3 regions of the Mesorhizobium sp. B3-1-7 genome follow, and region 1 is predicted to be linked to each of the others. Evidence: predicted binding sites of a transcription regulator. Region 1 holds the regulator's gene; each other region holds the start of a gene.
The links. Region 1 encodes PhoB, which activates phosphate uptake and scavenging genes when phosphate is short. Its sites were predicted from a motif close to TGTCATNNANCTGTCAT; they were not measured.
Positions count from the first base shown of each region.

Region 2: the regulator PhoB is predicted to act here: its motif matches at 1,262-1,278, upstream of FJ417_RS15675 (esterase-like activity of phytase family protein).
Region 3: the regulator PhoB is predicted to act here: its motif matches at 1,401-1,417, upstream of FJ417_RS30170 (YdcH family protein).

Region 1 covers NZ_VFTL01000021.1:32,398-35,672, reverse strand. Annotated here, with positions in the region: gene FJ417_RS18275 (ROK family protein) at 132-1,373, shown strand; gene phoB (phosphate regulon transcriptional regulator PhoB) at 1,691-2,380, opposite strand; gene phoU (phosphate signaling complex protein PhoU) at 2,397-3,104, opposite strand; gene pstB (phosphate ABC transporter ATP-binding protein PstB) at 3,125-3,275, opposite strand, start outside.
Region 2 covers NZ_VFTL01000017.1:37,268-40,542, forward strand. Annotated here, with positions in the region: gene FJ417_RS15670 (LacI family DNA-binding transcriptional regulator) at 194-1,219, shown strand; gene FJ417_RS15675 (esterase-like activity of phytase family protein) at 1,379-2,860, shown strand; gene FJ417_RS15680 (MATE family efflux transporter) at 2,967-3,275, shown strand, end outside.
Region 3 covers NZ_VFTL01000050.1:25,584-28,858, reverse strand. Annotated here, with positions in the region: gene FJ417_RS30185 (5-(carboxyamino)imidazole ribonucleotide synthase) at 1-420, opposite strand, end outside; gene purE (5-(carboxyamino)imidazole ribonucleotide mutase) at 417-914, opposite strand; gene FJ417_RS30175 (DUF465 domain-containing protein) at 1,044-1,247, opposite strand; gene FJ417_RS30170 (YdcH family protein) at 1,487-1,666, shown strand; gene ispG (flavodoxin-dependent (E)-4-hydroxy-3-methylbut-2-enyl-diphosphate synthase) at 1,921-3,171, shown strand; gene FJ417_RS30160 (lytic transglycosylase domain-containing protein) at 3,176-3,275, shown strand, end outside.

The sequences.
Region 1 (3,275 bases):
GGGCATTTTTTTCGACATCCGCAATAAATAATGACACAGGCTGCGGCTTCTGCCACTATCCCTAGCATGTCACCGACAGGCCATGGCATCATCATCACAAGGCCGCGATGACTGGGAGGACGTGCGAGACGATGTCGGTCGGAATCCGTCACGACGATTTGCGCCGGCGCAACCGCGCCATGGTGATTTCGGCCGTGCGCCGCGCCGGCCAGCCCTCGCGCACGGAGATTGCTGCCACCACCGGGCTCAGCCACTCGACCATTTCGGCGATCTCCGCCGATCTGATCCAGGAAGGCATTCTCACCGAAAGCAAGGCCAGCGAGCCGACGGCGTTGAAACGCGGCCGGCCGCAGATCGGTCTGGCGCTGAACCCCGAAGCCGCCGCGGTGCTGACCGTGGTGCTGTCGCTGAACTTCCTGTCGGTCGCCGTGATCGATTATGCCGGCCAGGTGGTTGCCGAGGAGCAGCAGCGCCTCGACACGCTCGTCATGCCCCGCGACGAGCTGATCGGCGAATGCATGGCGATCGTGCGGCGCCGGCTGCGGGATCCCGACCTCGACGTGGGCAGCGTCGCCCGCATCGCCATGGGCATTCAGGGCATCACCGATTCCCATTCACGCGCCATGCTGTGGTCGCCGATCACGCCGCTGACCGACATCCCTTTCGCCGACCTCCTCGAAAGGGAATTCGGTATTCCCGCCACCATGGAGAACGACTGCAACATGATGGCGGTGGCGCTGCAATGGCGCGATCCCGAGCGCTATCGCGACGACTTCATCGCCATCCTGCTCTCGCACGGTATCGGCATGGGCCTGGTGCTGAAGGGCGCGCTGTTCAGCGGCACGCATTCCTCCGGCGGCGAGTTCGGCCATATGATCCATCGTCCGGGCGGCGCGCTTTGCCGCTGCGGCCGCCGCGGCTGCGTCGAGGCCTATGCCGGCAATTACGCGATCTGGCGCAGCGCCATGGGAATAAGCGAGGATGCCACGCCGACCGACGTCGGCGACGCCGATATGCGCGCGCTGGCCGCAAAAGCCCGGCAGGAGGACGGACCCGAGCGGGAGGCTTATCGCCGGGCCGGCGAAGCACTCGGTTTCGGCCTCGGCAGCCTGTTCGCCCTTATCGACCCGGCGCCTGTCGCCATGGTCGGCGTAAGCGCGGCCGCCTTCGACCTGATCGAGCCGGCGCTGCGAGAGGCGATCGCCCAGACCGCCGGCGGCCAGCACTCGGAATCGATCTCCTTCGACACCGAGCCGAACGAACTGCCGCTTATCCGCGAAGGCTGCGCCATGCGCGCGCTGACCTTCGTCGATCAGGAGATTTTCGCGCCGGGGGTGCAGGCCAGAGCGGGGGCCGGGAAGAACGTGGCCTAAGCGAACATGGCGCTGAAGCCGCGAATCGCACCAACGTTGGAGATTGGCCGAAGCCACCGCGACTTCGTCATTCCAGGGCGGAGCAGGGAGCGAAGCGACGCGCGCAGACCCTGGAATCCATGCCGTTACCTCGATCGTAGGGTGCAGCGGTGCAGAGTTCTGCGCCATAGCGGCGCGTGGAAGTCACGGCATGGATCCTCGGGTCTGCGCTGCGTCGCTACGCTCCTTGCTCCGCCCGTGGATGACGAAGCACAAACGTCTCGGCTACCCACCAACGTGGTTGTTGGAAGCGCCTGACCCGTCAGGGCCCTCGGGACCTAATCCTCCCTGATCGCGTACCCCGCCCCGCGGATGGTGCGGATGACGTCTGGCATCCGGCCGTTGTTGACCGCCTTGCGCAGGCGCCCGACATGGACGTCCACGGTGCGCTCGTCGATATAGATCGTCTCGCCCCAGACATTGTCGAGCAGCTGGCTGCGCGAGAACACGCGGCCGGGATGACGCATCATGAATTCGAGCAGGCGGAACTCGGTCGGGCCGAGCCTGATCTCGCTCTTCTTGCGGTAGACCCGGTGCGATTCGCGGTCGAGCACGATGTCGCCGACCTTGAGCACGCTGGACAGCACCTCCGGCTTGGCGCGGCGCAGCAGCGCCTTGACGCGCGCCATGAACTCCGGCGTCGAGAATGGCTTGACCAGATAGTCGTCGGCGCCGGTCGAGAGGCCGCGCACGCGGTCGCTTTCCTCGCCGCGCGCCGTCAGCATGATGATCGGCAGCCGCTCGGTCTCGGGCCGCATCCTGAGACGCCGGCAGAGCTCGATGCCGGAAACCGCCGGCACCATCCAGTCGAGCACGAGCAGGTCGGGAACGTTTTCCTGAAGGCGGATTTCGGCCTCGTCGCCGCGGGTCACCACTTCGACCTGGTAACCCTCGGATTCGAGATTGTAGCGGAGCAGCACCCCCAGCGGCTCCTCGTCCTCCACCACCATGATGCGTGGCGCGATCATTGGGGTAACCTTTTCGTCAGGCCGCCGGCGCCGACATTGCGGTCTCGTCCTGCTTCGGACGATTGGCGGGCAATTGCGTGCCGGTCAGCACATAATAGGCGTTCTCGGCGATGTTGGTCACATGGTCGCCGATGCGCTCGAGGTTCTTGGCGCAGAACAGAAGATGCGTGCAAGCGGTGATGTTGCGCGGGTCTTCCATCATGTAGGTCAACAGCTCGCGGAAGACGGACGTGTATTTGACGTCGATGCGCTCGTCGTCGTTGCGAAGCTTGGCCAGCACCGTGGCATCGCCCACCATATATTCCTGGATCACGGCCTGCACCTGGATCAGCACCAGCTGCGCCATCGAATCGATCGAATGCGTGAGGTCGCGCGGCGCGGCGCTGACGCCGACCGAGCCGACACGCTTGGCGATGTTCTTGGCGAGATCGCCGATGCGTTCGAGGTCGCCCGCCATGCGGATCGAGCCGACCACGTTGCGCAGGTCGTCCGCCATCGGCTGCCGCTTGGCGATCAGCGTGATGGCGCGGTCGTCGAGCTCGCGCTGACGAGCGTCCATGATGGCGTCGTCGGAGACGACGCGCTGCGCCAGCGCATTGTCGGTCTCGAGCAGCGCCCTCGTCGCACCGCCGACCATGGAGCTGGCGAGATCGCCCATGTCGTTGATGAGCCGGCTGATCTGCCTGAGATCCTCGTCGAAGGAGGCGACGGTATGTTCGGCCATGATGATGTCCTCGTATGAACTCAGCCGAAGCGGCCGGTTATGTAGTCCTGCGTGCGCTTCTCGCGAGGCGAGGTGAAGATCTTCTCGGTCCGGTCGAACTCCACCAGCTCGCCCAGATACATGAACGCCGTCTGCCGCGACACACGCGCCGCCTGCTGCATGTTGTGGGTG
Region 2 (3,275 bases), on a different contig from region 1:
CACTCCTCCCGTCCGGCCCCTCCAGGCCGAAGTGTCACGGCGTCCACGGCATCAACCGTAAACGTTTTTCCGTAAACGTTTACGAGAACACACCCGATGGCGTAGAATGTCAATCGGCTGCTTGTCGAAAATTGTCCCGAAGCCTTGGCCTGAGCGGCAGCCGGTGCTAGCCAAGGCAGGGGGAGAACCGTCCTTGGCGTCCAGCATCCACGACCTTGCGCGTCACCTGAACATTTCGATCGGCACCGTGTCGCGGGCGCTGAACGGCCGCGCCGACGTCAATGCCGACACCCGCCGGCGCGTGCTGGAAGCCGCCAAGCTGCTGAACTACGCGCCCAACCAGTCCGGCCGCAGCTTGCGGCAAGGCGCCACCCATTCCGTCGCCTTCATGCTGCAGCCGCATCCGGGTGACCAGCAATATGGCGAGCCGTTCTTCATCCCGTTCCTGACCGGCCTGCAGGCGCGGCTGGCCGAAAGCGGGCTCGACCTGATCGTGGTGATGGGCGCGCCTGGCGACTACCAGCAGGAGCGCCTGCGCCGCGTCGTCGAGACCCGCCGCGCCGACGCGGTGGTGCTGGCCTGGACGCGGCGCGAGGACGAACGCATCGACTATCTGACCGAGCGAGGCTTTCCCTTCGCAACGCTCGGCCGCAGCCGCTCGGGCGGCAAGTCCTACCCTTCGCTCGATCTCGATTTCGAGAAGGCGGGCAGCGACGCGGTCGACCGGCTGGTCGCGCGCGGCCATCGTCGCATCGCCGCCATCCGCCCGGCGCTCAACCTCAATTTCGGATATCTCTTCCTCGACGGCTATCGCAAGGCGCTGAAACGGCACGGCATCGAGGTTGACCTCGGCCTGATCGCCGACGGCTTCATCAACGAGGCCGGCGGCTACCAGGTGACGCCGCGCGTCATGCTCTCAAAGGACCGACCGACGGCAATCATCTTCAACAACGACGCCATGGCGCTCGGCGGCTGCAAGGCACTGGCCGAGATGGGCATCCGGCCGGGCCACGACATCGCCGTGACCGTCATCGTCGACACGCCGCTCTGCCGCTATTTCTCGCCGACTCTGACAGCCTTCCGTCCATCGCTGGAGCCGATGGGCCGGAGGCTGGCCGAGATGCTGCTCGCCTCGCTTCCCGCCTTCGCCGGCCCCGAAGGCACACGCATCATCCGCGAGGTTTGGCCGCTGGAGCTGGTCGTTCGGGAGAGCGATTGAGCGGAAGCGGTTTCCCAGGGGGAGAAGGAAAGAACCTCCGCCTGTCACGCAACCATCACGTTCACGTCCTAGACCGCTCGAAGGCTAGGGCTGGCCGCATCGTCGATGCCGCGCCTTTTTGAGCCACTGGCCGCTCTGCTCGTCAAGAAGGGGATATCGATGAAACACCTTAACCGAACCGTCGCGCTCGGCGCGGCGCTTGCCCTGTTCACCGCCCTCACCCCGGCACTCGCCGATGGCGTCGCCTATGTCAACAAGGGGCTGGTCGGCATCGGCCGCATCCCGGCCAGCCAGAAGGACAAGTTCGGCGAGACCTTCGGTTCGGGCTCCGGCATGGCGATCGACACCAAGTCCTGGGTGCGTGACGGCGCCGGCTACAAGGGTTCGCTCTGGCTGCTGCCGGACCGCGGCTACAATGTCGTCGGCACCACCGATTATCGCCCGCGCCTCAACACCATTTCGATCGAGTTGGCCCCGACCGCCGCCGGCGCGGCGCCCGCCGCCGGACAGGAACAGTCTGGCGTGAAAGCGACGCTCGCCGACACGATGCTTCTGACCGACGACAAGGGCGCCGACGCCACCGGCCTCGATCCGTTGAACGGCGTGCGCGAAGCCGCCGGCGACATGCCGATCCTGCCGCAGGCCGACAACGGCAAGCTGGCGTTGGATAACGAAGCGATCGCACGGCTGGCGGACGGCACGATGTTCATCTCCGACGAATATGGCCCCAACATCTACCGTTTTTCGGCCGACGGCCACCTGATGTCGGCGACGCAACCGCCCGCGGCCCTTGTGCCGATGCGCCACGGCAAGCCGAATTTCGCTTCCGACAACCCCGGCCCGGGCGCCGCCGAGCCCGATCCGAAGGACCCGGAGACCGGCCGCCAGAACAACCAGGGCCTCGAAGGCATGTCGATGACGCCCGACGGCAAGTTTCTGATCGCCGTGCTGCAATCGGCGGCCCGGCAGGACGGCGGCGATTCCGGCTCGACCCGCCAGAACACCCGCGCGCTGGTCTATGATGCTTCCGACCTCGCCCACCTCAAGCTGGCGCACGAATATGTCGTGCCCCTGCCGGTGTTCAAGGATGCCAAAGGCAAGACCAAGGTGGCCGCGCAGAGCGAGATCGTCGCGCTCTCCGACAAGAGCTTCCTGATGCTGGCGCGCGACTCAGGCAACGGCCAGGGTCTCAAGGGCGACGAGTCGCTCTATCGCAAGATCGAGATCGTCGACCTTTCCGCCGCCACCGATATCGCCAACGGTCCGTTCGACGCGGCCGACAAGCCGGTCGCGCCGAAGGGCGTGCTCGACCCGTCGGTGACGCCGGCCAAGCTTACCTCGTTCATCGACATCAACGACAAGGGCGAGCTCGGCCGCTTCGGCCTGCACAATGGCGAGCCGAACGACAAGGACAACCTTTCGGAGAAGTGGGAGGCGATGTCGCTGGTCTCCGTGCTCGATCCGAAGCTGCCCGACGACTATTTCCTGTTCGTCGCCAACGACAACGACTTCCTCACCCAGGACGGCTTCCAGGTCGGCGCTTCGTACAAGGCCGAGGATGGCGCCGATGTCGACACCACCTTCCTCGTCTATCAGGTGACAATCCCCGGCCTGTCTGGGAACACTGTCGCCGGCCAGTAACCGGCGACGGGCGAATGCCCGTCATCCCGCTGATCCTGAAAAGGATGCATGACCATCAGGCCTGCGATACCATCGCGGGCCTGATTCATTTTCGGTGCTGCCATGGATGACAAGAAGCCCACCCGCCGGCGGACCCGGCGACCTGACCAGCGGCCCCATTCCGCGCACGCTGCTTCTGTTCGCCCTGCCGGTGCTGGGCTCCAACGTGCTGCAGTCGCTGAACGGCTCGATCAATGCCGTCTGGGTGGGGCGCTTCCTTGGCGAGGCGGCGCTGACGGCGACATCCAACGCCAATCTGGTGCTGTTCCTGATCCTTGGCACGGTGTTCGGCATCGGCATGGCGGCGACCATTCTGGTCGCGCAGTCCGTCGGCGCCCGCGATCTGCCGGAAGCCAAGCGCATCGTCGGCACCAGC
Region 3 (3,275 bases), on a different contig from region 1:
GCCGTCGAACGCCTTCAGGGCCTCGGTCAGTTGGTCGTCATTGTCGACCAGGCGGAATGCCGCCGTCGGAATGCCGATGCCGTTGAGGAAGCTCTTCTCGGTGGCGCGATCCTGCGCGACTTCGAGCGCGCGTGCCGGTGGATAGACCGGGACCTTTGCCGCCAGCGTTTCGGCGGCGGCGACCGGGACGTTCTCGAATTCATAGGTGACGACGGCGCTGGCGGCGGCCAGTTCGGCGAGCCCTGCCGGATCGTCATAGGCGGCGACGATCTGCCGGTTGGCGACCTGCGCGGCCGGGCAGTCGGGCTGGGGCTCCAACACGACGATATGGTAGCCGAGGCGCGCTGCGGCCATCGCCAGCATGCGGCCGAGCTGGCCGCCGCCGATGATGCCGATGGCCGATCCAGGAGCCAGGCTCACGGCGCGTCCGTCGGCTCGGTGGTGACCTTGGCGGTCTGCGCCGAGCGCCAGGCGTCGAGCCGGGCGGCGAGCTTGTCGTCGCTGAGCGCCAGCACGGCGGCCGCGAGAAGTGCCGCATTGGCGGCGCCCGCCTTGCCGATCGCCAGTGTGCCGACCGGGATGCCGGCCGGCATCTGCACGATGGAAAGCAGCGAGTCCTGGCCCGAAAGCGCCTTGGACTCGACCGGAACGCCGAAGACCGGCAGAGGCGTCATCGCCGCCGTCATGCCCGGCAGATGCGCCGCCCCGCCGGCGCCGGCGATGATCACCTTGTAGCCGGCGGCCTTGGCGCCCTTGGCGAACTCATAGAGACGGTCCGGGGTGCGGTGCGCCGAGACGATCAGCCGCTTGTGCGGGATGCCCAGCGCCTCCAGCGTCTCCGCGGCCTGGCGCATCGTCGCCCAGTCGGACTGGCTGCCCATGATGATGGCGACGTCGGCACGCTGATCGGTCAAGGTGTGGCTCCGCGGCGGCAAAGGCGCGCCTTAGCGGAATTCGCCGACAGCCGCAAGGATGTGGTGAATACGCTCTCTCGCTGCCCGCACGTTCCGCGGCCTCCTGGGCGCGCGCCCAGCATTCGGCCCCTAAGCGATGATGTCGGGAATGATGCGGTCTTCCAGCGCCGACAGCCGGTCTTTCAACATCAGCTTTTTCTTCTTCATGCGCTGGATCTGAAGCGGGTCGCAGCCCGTGGCGATCATCGCGTTGATGGCGGCGTCGAAATCGGCGTGTTCTTGTTTGAGCCGGGAATATTCGAGGCGTATTTCAGCCTGTTCCTGTTCGGACATTATCTACCGTCTGCGTGTGCATCGCCCAATCGGGCTGTTTGGGCGGGGCCGTGACTTGCGGGTTTGTGACCGGCGCGCAGCCCTTATCACATTTCACTTTGTCGTGGAATGCTACCACGTGGCATTCGACATCGAGATCGGTTGGTGGCAAACTGTCATGGTGCCGTCACAGTCGCAACCTGCGGTGGAGGCGCCCGCGACGGCTGCAATCGAGGAAACCATGAAAGGGAGAACCAATCATGTCTCTTGCATCCCATCTTGATGAGTTGCAGCGGAAACACGGTGACATCGAGCGTGAGCTCACCGATGCGATGAACCATCCTTCGGTGGACGACCTCGAAATCGTGAATCTCAAGCGACGCAAGCTGGCAATCAAGGACGAGATTGAAAAACTGAAGGGGGGCCCGACGACACACTGAACATGCCCTAGGCAACATCACCGCACTCGTTGCGGTGCCAACCTACCGGTGGCAAGATATGCCGCCGGCTTGTTGGTTTTTACTCAATCACCAGACCGTTTTAGTGTGGATCTTGCAGCCCGAGGGTTTTTACATGAGCCCTGCGGCCGTTGATCGCGGTCACCGATTTGCAGGCCTTGCCTGCCGCTTGCCATTGACAAGCCATCTTTGCTCCGCCACCTCATGCCCGGAACTCCCAGATGAAGGCGGCCGGCATGACCGGATATTTTTCCTCTCCCTTCCCGCGGCGACAGTCGGTCGGCGTATCGGTCGGCGGCGTGGTGGTCGGCGGCGGCGCGCCGGTCGTCGTGCAGTCGATGACCAACACCGACACCGCCGATATCGACCAGACCGTCGCCCAGGTTGCGGCGCTGCACCGTGCCGGCTCGGAAATCGTGCGCATCACGGTCGACCGCGACGAGAGCGCGGCGGCGGTTCCGCGCATCCATGAGCGGCTGTTGCGGCTCGGCATCGACGTGCCGCTGGTCGGCGACTTCCACTATATCGGGCACAAGCTGCTCGCCGATCATCCGCCCTGCGCCGAAGCGCTGGCCAAATACCGCATCAATCCGGGCAATGTCGGCTTCAAGGACAAGAAGGACCGCCAGTTCGCCGCGATCGTCGAGATGGCGATCAGATATGACAAGCCGGTACGCATCGGCGTCAACTGGGGCTCGCTCGACCAGGAGCTTTTGACCCGGCTGATGGACGACAACCAGGCGAAGGGCTCGCCGCTCACCGCGCAGGAAGTCACGCGCGAGGCGATCGTGCAGTCGGCGATCCTGTCGGCCGAGATGGCCGAAGAGATCGGACTTGGCCGCGACAAGATCATCCTGTCGGCCAAGGTCAGCGGCGTGCAGGATTTGATCGCCGTCTACACCGAACTCGCCACCCGCTCCGACCATGCGCTGCATCTGGGTCTCACCGAAGCCGGCATGGGCACCAAGGGCATCGTCGCCTCTTCGGCCGCCATGGGCATCCTCCTGCAGCAGGGCATCGGCGACACGATCCGCATCTCGCTGACGCCGGAGCCGAATGGCGACCGCACCCGCGAGGTGCAGGTCTCGCAGGAATTGCTGCAGACCATGGGCTTCCGGCAGTTCGTGCCGATCGTCGCGGCCTGCCCCGGTTGCGGGCGCACGACGTCAACCGTGTTCCAGGAGCTCGCCCAGAGCATCCAGGCCGATCTCCGCAAGAACATGCCGGTGTGGCGCGAGAAATATCCCGGCGTCGAGAATCTCAAAGTCGCGGTGATGGGCTGCATCGTCAACGGTCCGGGCGAATCCAAGCATGCCGATATCGGCATCTCGCTGCCCGGCACCGGCGAGACGCCGACGGCGCCCGTCTTCATCGACGGCAAGAAGGCGGCGACGCTGCGTGGTCCGTCCATCGCGCAGGATTTCGAGAAGATGGTCGGCGACTATATCGAGCAGCGCTACGGACACGGCAAAGCAGCGGCCGAGTAGGCCGATGCCGCTTTTGCCGCGCGCGACGCTGATCCTGATCTGCGCGCTGATCCTGTCCGGTCAGGCATTCGCCGACCCACCGCAGTCGCGGTCCGCCGCCAAAC